One region of the Stenotrophomonas sp. YJH_SMC_127 genome, then DNA from elsewhere that is predicted to be linked to it. Evidence: riboswitches for the same ligand, from Rfam matches in the RefSeq annotation. Region 1 holds a riboswitch; the other holds the start of a gene.
What was found. Region 1 has a riboswitch for glycine ahead of AC5QAB_RS20315 (trimeric intracellular cation channel family protein). Riboswitches for the same ligand answer to the same signal wherever they lie in the genome.
Positions count from the first base shown of each region.

Region 1 (7,934 bases):
TTCATGGCTTGGGCCTGCAGCTGCCAGCTGCCCAGCTGCCAGGACGTGCTGCGCATGCGCTGCAACCGCGCCGAAGCTGCACTCGCCCCTTGCGCCTGTGATACCTCTGCATCCGCATCCTCCAGGCCATAACGCCGCACGACGCGGGCATCGACCAGCGTTGCCCCGGCGGCACTGTCGACCACGAAGCGCAGCGGTTCGGCGCGCCCGTCCAGCGAGACGGCCACCGCCGGATGACCGCCCTGCATCCACATCGGCAGGATGTGCGCGGCGGCGTTGGAGGCGAGCGCAGGCAAGGGAGCGGCGAACAGGGGCAACAGGAAGAGGCGCAAGGGAAGACTCCGCAGTGATCGTGGGTAACCATTGGCGCACGGCGGCGTATCGCCGGAATATCGGCGTTGATACCGTCCTGATACACAGGTGCTGGATACTGTCCGAATGAGTACTCCCATCCGTGTCATCGTCGTCGACGACGATGCCAGCATCCGCGACGCCATCGCCGACCACCTGCTGCTGCACGGCTACCAGGTACGCCTGGCGGCGGATGCGGCGGCACTGGACGTGCTGCTGCAGGCCGAACGACCGGACCTGATCATCCTCGACTGGATGATGCCCGGTGAGGATGGGCTGTCGGTCTGCCGCAGGCTGCAGGCGAGGGCGATCCCGATCCTGATGCTGTCGGCGATGGGGGCTGCACCGGACCGCGTGATCGGCCTGGAGATGGGCGCGGACGACTACCTGGCCAAACCCTTTGATCCGCGTGAACTGCTGGCGCGGGTACGCGCACTGCTGCGCCGTCAGGACAAGCTGCGCACGCAGGTGGCCAGCGAGCTGCGGTTTGATGGCTGGCGATTGCTGCCCGACCAGCGTCGCCTGTTCGCACCGGACGGTGCCGAGCTGGTGCTGAGTCGTGGCGAGTTTTCCCTGTTGCTGGCGCTGGCCGAACGTCCCGGGCGGGTGCTGGGGCGTGAGCAGCTGCTGCAGTTGAGTCGCGGAGAAGCCAGTGACAGCGTGGACCGTGCCATTGACCTCGCGATCAGCCGCCTGCGCCGCAAGCTCGGGCAAGCCGCGTCCGGGGCAGAAGCCCTCGTGCAGACACTGCGCGGGGAAGGGTATCGCTTCGACGCTGAGGTACAGGTGCTGTGAGCAGCCGGTGGTCGACCACACGCTGGATCGCGATGCTGGCGCTGGCCAGCCTGCTGCTGGCAACCCTGGTCAGCGTTGCCGTGGTGGGTTGGATGCCCCGGCCCGCGCCGCCACCGATGCGGCTGGACCATGCGATGCAGGTACTGCGTGGGGAACAGGCGCCGGCGTCACTGGGATTGCGCAGGGCGACGCAGGACGCGCCCCCCCAAGGTAGCGCCAGCGACTGGCTCGCGCAGCTGGCGGCCGCGCAGATGGGCATGCCGGCCGAGGATGTACGCCTGGCATGGACGGGGCAGGGCAGGGCGCCCGATGTGCAGGTCATCGAGGGTGGCGCGGTACTGGACGCCTCCGGTCGTGCTGGCGTGCTGAAATCACAGGCCGCGCTGCTGACCGCGATGCAGTGGCCGCCGTTTGAACTGGGGATGCGCCAGGCCGACGGCCGCTGGCGGGTGGTCGGCAGCGACCATAGTGACCTGGCGGCCTGGCGCCGCCAGGTGATGCTCGCCCTGTTGGGCGGTGCGATCCTGCTGGCGCCGTTGGCGGCGTGGGCGTCGATCCGGTTGGGGCGCCCGCTGCGGCGCCTGGCCGAAGCGAGCGCACGCGTCGACCTGCAGGCCGAATCGCCATTGCCCGACGATGGCCCACGCGAAGTGCAGATGCTGGCCGCCGCGATCAGCACCGGTCGCGAACGCCTGCGGGTCCAGGCACAGGACATGACCCATATGCTGGCGGCAGTGGCGCATGACCTGCGCACGCCCCTGACCGGCCTGCGCCTGCGCGCCGAGTTCGCTCCCGCACCACAGGCCGCCCGGATGGTGGCGGACATCGAACGCATGGACGCGATGATCGAGCAGGTGCTGGACTATGCACGCGGCGAGCTGCAGCCCTTGCAGATGCGCTCGCTGGATCTGGCTGCCCTGCTGCAGGAATGCCTGCAAGGGGCGCTGCTGCGCGGGGTCGACATTTCGCTTCAGTGCCCGGATACGCTGCCGTGGCATGGCGATGCGCTGCTGCTCCGGCGCGCGGTCGACAATCTCATCGACAACGCCGAGCGTTACGCGGGCGCCGTGGAGCTGCATGTCGCCGTGTGGGGACATGGGGTGCAGCTGGATGTGATGGATCGCGGGCCGGGCATCGCCGAAGCTGATCGTGTCCGCCTGCTGCAACCGTTCCAGCGCAGCGAAAGCTCGCGCAGTCGCGCTACCGGTGGGACCGGGCTGGGACTGGCCATGGCCGCCAACGTAGCCAGGCGTCACGTAGGCGAACTGCAGCTGCTGCACCGCGAGGGCGGCGGGCTGATCGCGCGACTGCTGCTGGGAAAGCTCCCCTGATATCGGCTGTGGTTTACAGATGGCGGCTATCGGGGATATGATTAGGCGCCTAACCATATCGTGTTCGTGAGATGATCGAAGCCAAGCATCAGGCCCTGCTGGAGGAATCGCAGCGACGCGGCTACGCCAACATCGCGCAACTGCGCCTGTGCTTCCAGCTGCTCTCGTTGTCCTCGTCGATCGATCGCGACTGCGCCGCGCGGCTGGCACCGCATGGGCTCAGCGAGGGCCGCTTCGTCGTGCTGTTCCTGCTGCACGGGGCCGGTGGCACGCTGCCGCCGCACCTGCTGGCCGAGCGTGCCGGCGTGACCCGTGCCACCATCAGCGGCCTGCTCGATGGCCTGCAGCGTGAAGACCTGCTGCAGCGTCGCAGCGATGACGGGGATGGCCGCCGTCTGCAGATCGTATTGACCGCACCGGGAAAGCGCTTGGCCGAGTCGTTGTTCGAGCAGCACACGCAATGGATCAGCGGCCTGTTCGACGGCCTGGATGCGGGTGAACAGCAGCAGCTGTCGCAGCTGCTGCACAAGGTCTGGCAGCATACGGACGGCGGGCGGGAATCGGCAGCATGAGCACGCCCGTTCCTGCGCAAAGGCTGCATGCACTCAACAGTGGCAGCGCTGCTGCCACCCATCTGGCCGAATGCCTGGCCGTGGATTTCACCGCGCTGCTGCAGGTGGTGGCGCCTGCCCTTGAGCCGGAATCGCTGCAATGCATGCGCGACGCCTCAGGCAAGGGCATCACCCAGCGCATGGCGCTGGCGGCGCGGTTGCTGCACGAAGCCGGACAGGGGGAGCCTGCGCGCTGGCAGGGGCATGCGTCAGACACGGTGCGTGGCTGGGCCTGCTACCTGATCGGCGGCGAAGCCGACGCGACGCTGCCGGCCAAGCTGCAGGCGATGCGGCCACTGGCTGACGACCCGCACTTCGGCGTGCGCGAATGGGCGTGGCTGGCGCTGCGTGCCGACATTGTTGCCGCACCACTGCAGGCGCTGGAGTACCTGCAACCATGGACGCAGGAAGGATCGCCGTACCTGCGCCGCTTCGCCTGCGAAGCGCTGCGCCCGCGCGGCGTGTGGGCCACACATGTCGCGCTGTTCAAGCGGCAGCCGGAACTTGCAGAGGCGATGCTGGAAGCACTCGCCGACGACCCGGAGCGCTATGTGCAGGACTCGGTCGGCAACTGGCTCAATGATGCCGGCAAGACACAGCCGCAGTGGCTGCGTGCGCTGTGCGCGCGCTGGCAACAGCAGCACCCTGGTGATGCCAATGCCTACATCCGCAAACGCGCCATGCGCTCGCTCCGGTAGTGCCGGCCGCTGGCCGGCAACCCCCCAAACCTTCAAGGAAGAAGCAGCATGTCGCACACCTTCATCGAGCTCTACACCGCCACCCCCGCCTGGACCACGCTCCAGCCCGAGCAGCGGAATGCCTTCTTCGCCCGTATCGGTGCAGGCATGCAGCAGTTCGATCCAGTCCGCATCACACTGCTGGCGATGGGCCGCATTGCCAGGGGCGTACAGCACGGCAGCGATGAGCAGTTCTATGCGGTCTGGCGCTGTGCAAGCCGCGCGGACGCCGACGCGCTGGTGGCCGGCATTGCCGCCACCGGTTGGCATCAGTACTTCGCCACCATCAACGCCGTCGGCGCAGACGATGGGATGGGGCAGCACCTTGCCGACCTGGCCGCCTTGTAGCAGCGTCTCCGGACGCGCATGGCACATGCGCCTGTCACCCGGACGCGGTAAACAGGACATTGCCCATGTCCATCCGCAGGGAAGTTGATCATGCAGAGCACGCTCCAGGTCACGCTGTTCGGCCCGCTTGGCGACAGCCCGGCATTGCAGTTGCCGGGGCGGGAAGGGCCGTCGGTGGCCATCCCGGAGGCGGCCCTGCGGCGGTTGGTCTCCGACCTCTACACCACCCGTTCCCTGCTCAATCCCGAGCAGCTGGACGAGGCCAGGCAGGAGCTGGACCGCGTGCTGGAGCGCTGGGCCGACATCCACGAAGGCCTGTTGCTGGACGTGGAAGTGCATGGCAAATGAGCGGCTTTGCGTGGCTGCTGCCGCGTGGGCAGCGCCGGCGCGCGCCTCGCTGAACCGCACCCGCGGTTGCGGATGAAACATTTTGCACTGCGCAAAAGCTGTGCTATCAATACACCCCATGAACGCAGCCGCCACCCGCTTTTACTGGTATTACTTTCCGAAGCCACTGGCGGAGGAAGGACTGCGCTCACCCTGAAGAAAGCTTCAGACGCATTCCCGAAAGCCGCCAGCGAACCTGGCGGCTTTTTTCATGCCGCCACGCTGGGGACCCCAACGTTCCGGAGATCTCCTGCAATGCCCCCGCACACCGACGACCTGCGCATCCGCACCATCGAACCGCTGACACCGCCTGCCCAGCTGCTGGCGATGCTGCCCTGTGACGATGAAGCCTCCGACACCGTCAGCGCCTCGCGCGCGGCCCTGCACCAGATCCTGCACGGCCGTGACGACCGCCTGGCAGTGGTGGTGGGCCCGTGCTCGATCCACGACCCGAAGGCCGCCATCGAATACGCCCAGCGCCTGAAGCCGCTGCGCGACGCGCTGGCCGGCGAACTGGAAATCGTCATGCGCGTGTACTTCGAGAAGCCGCGCACCACGGTGGGCTGGAAGGGCCTGATCAACGACCCGGACCTGGACGGCAGCTTCAGGATCGACAAGGGCCTGCGCATTGCCCGCGGCCTGCTGCGCGACATCAACAAGCTCGGCCTGCCGGCCGGTGTCGAATTCCTCGATGTGATCTCGCCGCAGTACATCGCCGACCTGGTGGCGTGGGGCGCGATCGGCGCGCGTACGACCGAAAGCCAGGTGCATCGTGAGCTGGCCTCGGGGCTGTCGTGCCCGGTCGGCTTCAAGAACGGCACCGATGGCAACGTGAAGATCGCCGCTGACGCGGTGGGTGCGGCGTCCAATCCGCATCACTTCCTGTCGGTCACCAAGCAGGGCGGCACCGCCATCGTGTCGACCACCGGCAATCCGGATTGCCATGTGATCCTGCGTGGCGGCAAGCAGCCGAACTACGACGCCGGCAGCGTCGCCGACGCCTGCCAGGTGCTGGCCAAGGCCAAGCTGCCGACGCGCCTGATGATCGACGCCAGCCACGCCAACAGCCTGAAAAACCCCGAGAACCAGCCGAAGGTGATCGAGGACATCGCTGTTCAGCTGGAAGACGGCGAACAGCGCATCGTTGGCGTGATGATCGAGAGCCATCTGGTCGGTGGCCGCCAGGAACTGGTGGAAGGCCAGCCGCTGGTCTACGGGCAGAGCATCACCGATGGCTGCATCGACTGGGACACCACCGTGACGGTGCTGGAGCGTCTGGCTGCGGCCGTGCGCGCCCGTCGCGACGTGAAGGTGTCCGAAGCAGCCTGATCGAAGCCGCCTGAGTGCGGCACGTGTGTGGATGGCGGCCAGCGCCTGCGGGGGTGCGGCCGCGATCAGGGCCGGTCGGAGTTGGAGGCCGGCCCATCTGCACCGGCGATGCGCCTGGCGCTGCGCATGAGCGACAGCGCCAGGTACATCGCCGGGGTGGTGATACCGCTTCCTGTAGCGTCGAGCCATGCCCGACCTGCGCGCGAAGCGCGTTGGTTTCCTGCAAAGAGCAGTCGAGCATGGCTCGACTTTACGAAGAGGCTCAATGCACTTCGTCGTGGTAGACGAACTTCGGCATTTCCCAGCGGTAGTGGATCGCCAGCAGGCGCAATGCGAAGCCGCCGCCAAGGCAGCACAGGATTGCGGTGGCATCGGCCACGCCCCAGTGCAGCAGCAACAGATAGGCCGCGCCGGTCAGCAGCGCGATGATCGCGTACAGCTCCTTCTGGAAGATGAGTGGCACCTCGTTGCAGAGGATGTCGCGCAGCACCCCGCCGAACGCGCCGGTCAGCATGCCGGCGATCAGCACGATCGGCATTGCATGGCCGGCTTCGCGCGCGATCGAGCAGCCGATCAGGGTGAAGGCGATCAGGCCCAGGCCATCGAGCACCAGGAAGGTGCGGCGGAAGTGGTGCATCCAGCGCGCCACCCAGGTGGCGATCAGCGCCGCGCACACGGTGAAGCCCAGGTACTCGGGGTGCTTCACCCAGCCCAGCGGGTAGTGGCCGAGCAGGATGTCGCGCAGTGAACCACCCCCGAGGGCCGTGACGCAGGCGATCATGACCACGCCGAACAGGTCCATGCGGCGGCGGCCGGCGGACAGTGCGCCGGTCATGGCTTCGGCGGAAATGGCGATCAGGTAGATGATGGACAGCAGCATGGGGCAGGCTCCGGGCGCGGTGGGGCCGGCCATGCGCGACCACCGCCACTGCCTGCGCAATGACGGGATGACGATGACCGGTGCCGCTCCCGCTGTCCTTTTGCCTGAGAGTTCAGCGGCATGGGCCGCGTGCCCCTTCGGCGGATCGTCCCGGGCATGCCCGGTGACCTCTCTCCAGCTCGGCGAGTCGAATGCATGGTTGGTGGGATTCCAGCCCACCGGCCTGAGCGATCATGGGAGCCTGCGCCTTCGGCGGGCGCCAGCGCGGCGCCTCTCTCCTGCATTCGGGCGCCAGTATATCCGCTGCAGTGCAGCACGGCATAATCCAGGCATGGCCCCGTCCGTCCGCCCGTGGTTCCTGTACCTGCTCGAATGCCGCGATGGCAGCTATTACGCCGGCATCAGCACCGATGTGGAGGCGCGTTTCGCCGCCCACCAGGCCGGCAAGGGCGCGCGCTACACCCGGGCCCGGCCGCCGCTGCGCGTGCTGGCCGTGCGCGAATACCCGGACCGGGCCGCCGCCTCGCGGGCCGAGTGGCAACTCAAGCAGCAGCCCCGCGAACGCAAGCTGGCCTGGCTGCAGGCAACGGATCCTGCGCTTCTGTAGAGCCGAGCCCACGCTCGGCTGTTGTTCCGTCTGCCCGATGCGGGAGCCGAGCATGGGCTCGGCTCTACAGTAGATCCACGTCATGCGTGGATGGGCCATTCGGCCCATGCGATGATCGCCCCGCGCCCAGAGCCGGAGACCCGGATGTCCACGATTGCCCTGCTGTTCGCGCTTTCCGCAGCAACGAGCCCTGCCGCCGACGCCGCCACGATCGCGGCCATCGAAGCCACCTGCCACGACTACGTCGATGGCCAGCTGGAGGCCGACCCGCAGCGCGTCGCCCGTTCCCTGCATCCGGACCTGGCCAAGCGCGCTGTGCTCGGCGATACACCCGACGAGCGCCTGGGCCTGCGCCGGATGTCGAAGGAAGAGCTGGTCTCGTTGACGAAACAGGGCGCGCTGAAGACCCCGAAGGATCAATGGGATCGCCGCTGCACGGTGCTGGACGTGACCGGCAACGCGGCCTCGGTGCGGCTGGAAACCCCGTGGTTCGTCGACTACTTCCACATGGGGCGTTTCGACCAGCGCTGGGTCATCGTCAACGCACTGTGGTACCCG
Region 1 covers NZ_JCAFVO010000014.1:45,763-53,696, forward strand. The annotation lists gene AC5QAB_RS20275 (retropepsin-like aspartic protease) at 1-332, opposite strand, end outside; gene AC5QAB_RS20280 (response regulator transcription factor) at 439-1,146, shown strand; gene AC5QAB_RS20285 (ATP-binding protein) at 1,179-2,477, shown strand; gene AC5QAB_RS20290 (MarR family transcriptional regulator) at 2,549-3,049, shown strand; gene AC5QAB_RS20295 (DNA alkylation repair protein) at 3,046-3,786, shown strand; gene AC5QAB_RS20300 (DUF6616 family protein) at 3,835-4,173, shown strand; gene AC5QAB_RS20305 (hypothetical protein) at 4,264-4,521, shown strand; gene AC5QAB_RS20310 (3-deoxy-7-phosphoheptulonate synthase) at 4,816-5,889, shown strand; gene AC5QAB_RS20315 (trimeric intracellular cation channel family protein) at 6,152-6,769, opposite strand; glycine riboswitch at 6,852-6,957, opposite strand; glycine riboswitch at 6,971-7,060, opposite strand; gene AC5QAB_RS20320 (GIY-YIG nuclease family protein) at 7,101-7,376, shown strand; gene AC5QAB_RS20325 (nuclear transport factor 2 family protein) at 7,521-7,934, shown strand, end outside.

Region 2 (7,934 bases), on a different contig from region 1:
ATCACGCCTCGACTTCATCATCCTTGTAGGCATCGACCGGGATGCAGGCGCACATCACGTTCTTGTCGCCGTACACATTGTCGACACGCGCCACCGGCGGCCAGTATTTGCTCTGCTTCAGGCTGGCCAGCGGGAAGGCGGCCAGTTCACGCGGGTAGGCGTGGGTCCACTCGCTGGCGGTCACTGCGGTGGCAGTGTGCGGCGCGTTCTTCAGCGGGTTGTCCTCGCGGTCCAGGCGGCCGTCTTCGATCGCGGTGATCTCCTCGCGGATCTGGATCATCGCGTTGATGAAGCGATCCAGTTCGTGCAGCGATTCGCTTTCGGTCGGCTCCACCATCAGCGTGCCGGCAACCGGGAAGCTCAGGGTCGGAGCATGGAAGCCGAAGTCGATCAGGCGCTTGGCCACGTCCTCGGCACCGATGCCGCTGGTCTTCTCCAGCGGGCGCACGTCCAGGATGCACTCGTGCGCCACCAGGCCGTTGCGGCCGGTGTACAGGGTCTTGAAGTGCGGGGCCAGGCGCTTGGCGATGTAGTTGGCGTTGAGCTGCGCGACCTGGGTGGCCTTGCGCAGGCCGTCGCGGCCCATCATTGCGATGTACATCCAGCTGATCGGCAGGATCGAGGCGCTGCCGAAGCTGGCCGCGCTGACCATGCCGACCGGGCCGTTGTCACCCAGCTTGCCCGGCAGGAACGGGGCCAGGTGCTCCTTGACCGCGCACGGGCCGACGCCCGGGCCGCCACCGCCGTGCGGGATGCAGAAGGTCTTGTGCAGATTCAGGTGCGAAACGTCCGAGCCCCACTTGCCCGGCTTGGCCACGCCGACCAGGGCATTCATGTTGGCACCGTCGGTGTACACCTGGCCGCCGTGCTTGTGGATGATCTCGCAGATCTCCACCACCTCTTCCTCGAACACGCCGTGCGTGGACGGGTAGGTCATCATGATCGCGGCCAGGCGGTCGCTGTACTTCTCGGCGTTGAGGCGGATGTCCTCGACGTCGACGTTGCCGTTGGCATCGGTCTTGGTCACCACCACCTTCATGCCGCACATCTGCGCCGAGGCCGGGTTGGTGCCGTGCGCCGAATCCGGGATCAGGCAGATGTCGCGGTGGCCTTCGCCGCGCGAGCGGTGGTAGGCGCGGATCGCCAGCAGGCCGGCGTACTCGCCCTGCGCGCCGGAGTTCGGCTGCAGGCTGACCGCGTCATAGCCGGTGCATTCCACCAGCATCGCTTCCAGCGTGTCGATGAGTTCCTTGTAGCCCAGCGCCTGGTCGGCCGGCACCAGCGGGTGGATCTGCGAGAACTCCGGCCAGGTCACCGGGATCATCTCGGCGGTGGCGTTGAGCTTCATGGTGCACGAGCCCAGCGGGATCATCGTGCGGTCCATCGCCAGGTCCTTGTCGGCCAGCGAGCGCAGGTAGCGCAGCAGTTCGTGCTCGCTGTGGTGGGTGTTGAACACCGGATGGGTCAGGAACGCGGACTGGCGCAGCAGGCCGGCCGGCAGTGCGTCGGCGGTGCTGGCATCCAGCGCATCGATGTCGGCCTGCGCGCCGAACACGGCGGCCAGCGCGACCACGTCGCCGCGGGTGGCGGTCTCGTCCAGGCTGATGCCGACCGAGTCGCTGTCGATCGCGCGCAGGTTGTAACCGGCGGCGCGTGCCTTGGCGTGGATCTCATCGGCATGCACGCCGGTGATGTGCAGCGTATCGAAGAAGTCGCCACCGACCTGCACGCCGGCCTCGCGCAGCGCGGCGGCCAGGATCGAGGCCAGGCGGTGGGTACGCCGGGCGATGCGGGTCAGGCCTTCCGGGCCGTGGTACACGGCATACATCGAGGCCATCACCGCCAGCAGCACCTGTGCGGTACAGATGTTGGAGGTGGCCTTCTCGCGGCGGATGTGCTGCTCGCGGGTCTGCAGGGTCAGGCGGTAGGCCGGGTTGCCCTGGGCATCGACCGAGACGCCGATCAGGCGGCCCGGCATCGAGCGCTTGTAGGCGTCGCGGCAGGCCATGAATGCGGCGTGCGGGCCGCCGAAGCCGAACGGCACGCCGAAACGCTGGCTGTTGCCGACCACGATGTCCGCACCCCATTCGCCCGGGGCGGCCAGCAGGGTCAGCGCCAGCAGGTCGGTGGCCACGGCCACCAGGCCGCCGCGCGCGTGCACGGCCTCGACCAGCGCCTTGTAGTCGCCGATCTGGCCGAAGGTGTCCGGGTACTGCAGCAGCAGGCCGAAGGCTTCTGCTTCCAGTGCCTCGGCCGGGGTGCCGACGCGCAGCACGATGCCCATGGGCTCGGCGCGGGTACGCAGCAGTTCCAGGGTCTGCGGGTGCACGGCGTCGTGCACGAAGAAGGTGTCCGACTTCGACTTGGCCGAACGCTTGGCCAGGGTCATCGCTTCAGCTGCGGCGGTGGCTTCGTCCAGCAGCGAGGCGTTGGCGATTTCCATGCCGGTGAGGTCGGCGCACAGGGTCTGGAAGTTGATCAGCGCTTCCATGCGGCCCTGCGAGATCTCGGCCTGGTACGGGGTGTAGGCGGTGTACCAGGCCGGGTTTTCCAGGATGTTGCGCAGGATCACGTTCGGCGTGTGGGTACCGTAGTAGCCCTGGCCGATGAAGCTGCGCAGCACGGTGTTCTTGTCGGCGATCGCACGGATCTTCGCCAGTGCCTGCACTTCGGTCATCGATTCCGGCAGTGCCAGCGGCGCCGGCGACTTGATCTTGGCCGGTACGATGGCATCGGTCATCGCATCCAGCGACGCGTGGCCGACGACGTCGAGCATCTGCGCGATCTCGGCATCGTTGGGGCCGATGTGGCGCTCGACGAACGCATTGTGGTGCTCGAGCTCACGCAGGGAAGGGGTGTTCTGGGACATGGCGAAGGATCCGTCAGGAAAGGGCACACGCACGGGCACAAGCCGCCGGTCGGCGGTCTGCGGGGCGCCCCTCTGTCCTTTTGCCTGAGAGTTTGGAAGCGCGGAAAACCGCGGCTTCGTGCCCCTTCGGCGCCGGATCGAACCGGTCTCTCCAGAGTTGTGTTACGGGTGGTATCGGGCCTGAGCGATTACGGGCGTTGCGCCTTCGGCAGCGGTGTTCCGCTTCTCCCACCGTGTTGCCCGCCGATTATAGCCCGTTGCGGGCGCGCCAGCCGCCTGCGGGCCCGGCCGCGGCGCCTGAATGGCCGATGGCCCGCCCGTGCGTTTTGTGCACTGCTGCATGGCATCAGGCGCAATCCCCACCTATGATGGGCGGATACCCGAATTCATCTGGCGCCGTCCCTGCTGCAGGGGACTGGCGCCCGCCGTGCGTGCCGCGCATGGCCCTGCCGGACGCCTTCTCCATGACCGCCGCTGTTGCTCCTTCCACCCGCCGCATGGCCCTGCTGCTCGCCGGCCTGGCCATGTTCGGTCCGTTCTCGATCGACACCATCTTCCCAGCGTTCCCGCAGCTGGCCCAGCGCCTGGCGGTGGACGAGGTGGCGGTGCAGCAGACCATCAGCGTGTACCTGCTGTTCTACGGCCTGATGAGCCTGGCACACGGCCCGCTGTCCGATGCCTGGGGCCGCAAGCGGGTGATTCTTGGCGGCCTGGTGGTGTTCGTCGGCGCCTCGGTCGGCTGTGCGCTGTCCACCGATCTGACCACGCTGCTGGGGTTCCGCGCCCTGCAGGGCCTGTCCGCAGGCGTCGGCATGATCGTCGGCCGCGCGGTGATCCGCGACCTGTACCACGGTCACGACGCGCAGCGGCTGATGAGCCAGGTGTCGATGCTGTTCGGCATCGCCCCGGCGATCGCGCCGATCATCGGTGGCTGGATCCTGCTCAGCGGTGCTGGCTGGCCGCTGATCTTCTGGTTCCTGGTGGTGTTCGCACTGGTTCTGCTGGCGGCCACCGCCCGCTACCTGCCGGAGACCCATCCGCTCGAAGCGCGCGTTCCGTTGTCGCCGCGGGTGCTGATGCGTGATTACGTGCGCATCGGTTTCAATCCGCGCTTCCTGCGCCTGGCGCTGGCCGGCAGCATCGGTTTCGGTGGCATCTTCCTGTACATCTCCTCGGCACCGGTGTTCGTGATGCAACACCTGCACCTGGGCGAGGGCGGTTTCGCCTGGCTGTTCATCCCCACCATCGGCGGCATGACCACCGGCTCGTTCCTGTCCGGGCGCATGGCCGGGCACACCACGCCCACCCGCCAGGTATCCATTGGTTTCGGCCTGTGCGCGCTGTCGGTGCTGCTGAACGTCGGCTACGTGGCGCTGGCGCCGCAGTTCGTGCTGCCGTGGGCGGTGCTGCCGATCTTCCTGGGTGGCATGGGCATGGCGCTGATCTTCCCGATCCTGGCGCTGGCGGTGCTGGACATGTACCCGCACCAGCGCGGCCTGGCCTCGTCGCTGCAGGCCTTCGTGCAGCTGATGATCAGCACCGTGGTGGCCGGCGTGGTGTCGCCGCTGCTCAGCGCCAGCCCGCTGCACCTGGCGTTGGGCCAGGCTGGGTTCTTCGGCGCCGGCTTCGTGTTCTGGTACTGGGAACACCGGCGCGAACGCGCGGCGCAGGCAGCCTGCACGGGTCACTGAGCAGCGCGCAGGGGTAGGGCGGGCCGTGGCGCCCGCAACGCTTGCGACGGGAAATCACCGGACTAGGCTGGGCACTCCAGCCAGCCGGTGCACAGGTGCACGACAGCCAGCCGATCCACTGTCGTTGCATGAGGTTCCCCATGGCTGCGCAGCAGACCTACCGCCTGTTCGAGGTGGCGCTGAAGGAGCGCCGCGTTCTTTCCCCTTCCCTGGACCGCATGGTGTTCACCGGTGCCGACGTGGCGCGGATGGCGACCGGAGGGCCGGACCAGCGCATCAAGGTGTTCTTCCCCTTGCCCGGCCAGGAGGCGCCGCAGGTCCCCAGCGGCGAGGACTGGTACCCGCGCTACCGGGCCCTGCCGGACGATCAGCGCCCGCCGATGCGCACCTACACCATCCGCCAGCTGCGTGCAGAGCAGGGCGAAGTCGATGTTGATTTCGTGCTGCATGGCGAGACCGGGCCGGCCTCGCGATGGGCCATCCATGCACGGCCGGGCGACCGCGTGGTGCTGCTGGCCCCGGATGCCGACTGCGCCGACAGCAGCGAGGGCTGGGAATGGAAGCCGCCGGCCGGCGTTGGCCAGGTGCTGCTGGTGGCTGACGAGACCGCGCTGCCGGCAGTGGCCGGCATTCTTGAGGAACTGGCGGCCAGGGTGGATCCGCCACGTACGCTGGCCCTGCTGGAAGTGGCGCAGGCCGGTGATGCGGTTCGCCTGAAGGCGCCGGCCACGGCCGAGCTGGTCTGGTTGCCGCGCGGGCAGGCGGCGTACGGGGCGCCTCTGTTGCAGGCGGTGCAGGCGCGCCTGGCCGCCTCGAGCGTGGTCGCTGGCGAAGAACTGGAAGAGATCGACGTCGACGCGCAGATCCTCTGGGAACAGGCCGATGCCAGCGTGGCGGGGCCGCTGTATGCCTGGGTGGCAGGCGAGGCGGGAGCGGTGATGGCGATCCGTCGCCATCTGGTCCGCGAGTGCGGGCTGGACCGCCACACGATCACCTTCATGGGCTACTGGCGGCACGGGAAAGTGTTGGACTGAGGGGGTGTGAAGCGGTGTGGCGGGCGGGGTGCGCTATCCTTGCGCCCCCCTCGCAGCGGTACCGCACCATGTCCACCAGCTCCAAGACCCGCCGCGACCAGCGCCGTCGCCAGGAAAAGCAGGCCGCCAACAAGGCCGCTGCCCAGGCCTCGCCGGTGGAGCCGCATGCGGAACTGCGCGACGCGCAGCGCACCCTGCTGGCCGGTGTCGTGCGCCGCGATGGCGAATGGGTGCTGGGCATGGACGGCCGTATCGCCGGCCACAGTGACTCCGCCGCGCAGGTACTGGCGCTGATCATGCAGGCCGGTGAACTGCACGAGCGCAACGGCACGCCGGTGCGCCTGATGTACTCCGATGCGCTGCGCGACGCCGCACAGGCCGAAGCGAAGGAAAAGGGCCAGACCTTCGAGGAGTTCAAGGCGGACCTGGCCGCGGCGATGGCGGCGAAGAAGGACAGCTGACAGGCATTCCGGTAGAGCCGGCCGCTGGCCGGCTGCCCGCGGGGTCTTCATCGCGTAGTTGCCGGCCAGCGGCCGGCACTACCAGGAAGGGGCGGATCCTTGCGGACCCGCCCCTTTTCTCATTTCGCCGCCGGTGCCGCGTTGGCCTGCCAGCCGCACATCTGGCCTTCGTTCTGCTGCTTCAGCCACTCGTTGACCGGCGTGAAGTACTCGATCATCGGGCCGGCATCGAGCTTGTCGGTGCCGGTCAGCTCCTTCAGCGTGGCCTGCCACGGCTGGCTGGCACCCTTGCTCAGCATCGCCCAGTATTTCTGGCCGGCTTCCTTGTTGCCGTAGAAGGTGCACTCATGCAGCGGGCCCTTGTAGCCGGCCGCGTCGCACAGGCCCTTGTAGAACTGGAACTGCAGGATGCGCGCCAGGAAGTAGCGGGTGTACGGGGTGTTGCCTGGCACGTGGTACTTCGCGCCCGGATCGAAGAACTCCTCGCCACGGGTACTGGCAGGCGCCACGCCCTGGTACTTGGCCTTCAGGTCCCACCATGCCTTGTTGTAGTTGTCGGCGGTGATCGAACCATCGAACACACCCCAGCGCCAGCGGTCGATCATCAGCCCGAACGGCAGGAACGACACGCCCGACAGCGCCATGCGCATCTGGTTGTTGATGACCGCTTCGCGGCTTTCGGTCGGCGCATCGACCAGGCCGATCGAGCTGAGGTACTTGGGGGTCATCGCCAGCACGATGGTGTCGCCGATCGCTTCATGGAACCCATCGTTGGCACCGCCCTGGAACAGCGGCGGCAGCGGGTTGTAGGCCAGGTCGTAATAGATGTGGCCCAGCTCGTGGTAGATGGTGGTGAAGTTCTCTTCGTTCGGCTTGATGCACATCTTGGTGCGCACGTCGCCTTCCATGTTCATGTCCCAGGCGCTGGCGTGGCAGACCACATCGCGGTCATCGGGCTTGATGAACTGGGTGCGTTCCCAGTACGACTGCGGCAGCGACGGCATGCCCAGCGACACGTAGAAGTCCTGCGCGCGTTCGGTCATCTGCTTGGCGGTGCGCAGTTCGGCCTCGCGCTGCGCCTTGTACTGCGCGGCCACGTTGGCATCCTTGCCGGCCTTGGCCAGCGCCGCGCTCAGGTTGGTCTGGTATTGCTTCTCCAGCGCCGCGGTGATGTCCAGGCTGCCGGCGCCCGGGTACGGTTCCAGCTGGTCCCACAGGTTCGACCAGTCCTGCTGCCACATGTTGCCCAGCAGGTGCGCGGCGATCAGGCCGTTGCCCACTTCGGCCTTGTCCTTGCCGTAGGTCTTGTCCAGCTTGCCGCGTGCGTAGCAGTGCAGCTGCTCGTACATCGGCTTGACCTGTTCCCACAGGCGGTCGGTTTCCGGGCCGATCTGCTCCGGCGGCATGTCATAGCCGCTGCGCCACATCTGGCCGGCATCGGTGAAGCCCATGCCCTTGGCGCCTTCGTTCACCAGGCCGACGAACTTCTGGTAGTCGCCGCGCATGTTCTTGGTGGTGCTGTGCCAGCCCTGCCAGGCGTCGAGCTGCTTGTCATAGTCGCGGCTGCGTGCCAGCACCTGCTCCAGCTCGCCCAGCTGGCGGCAGGAGTTCGGATCGTTGGCATCGGTGCAGTACTTGCCGGCGCCATAGCTGCCTTCCATGCGGGTGGCGATCTGGGTCAGCTCGGCCAGCTTGGCCGGGTCGCGCGGTGCCGGCATCGACGACATCAGCTTCAGCAGGTGGATCGCGCGCTTGCTGTCCTCGCTCATCGGCTTGCCGTCGAACTTCGCAGCCTGTTCGATCCAGCTGTTGAGCTGGGTCAGCGAGCGCTCGTTGGCCTTGGCCGCGATGCGTTCCGAATCACTGTTGATGTAGGTGG
Region 2 covers NZ_JCAFVO010000001.1:485,765-493,698, reverse strand. The annotation lists gene gcvP (aminomethyl-transferring glycine dehydrogenase) at 2-2,869, opposite strand; glycine riboswitch at 2,932-3,034, opposite strand; gene AC5QAB_RS02260 (multidrug effflux MFS transporter) at 3,334-4,560, shown strand; gene AC5QAB_RS02255 (siderophore-interacting protein) at 4,701-5,594, shown strand; gene AC5QAB_RS02250 (hypothetical protein) at 5,663-6,055, shown strand; gene AC5QAB_RS02245 (M2 family metallopeptidase) at 6,175-7,934, opposite strand, start outside.
Region 2: linked by a shared signal. The riboswitch ahead of gcvP (aminomethyl-transferring glycine dehydrogenase) and the one ahead of AC5QAB_RS20315 (trimeric intracellular cation channel family protein) in region 1 are both predicted to bind glycine.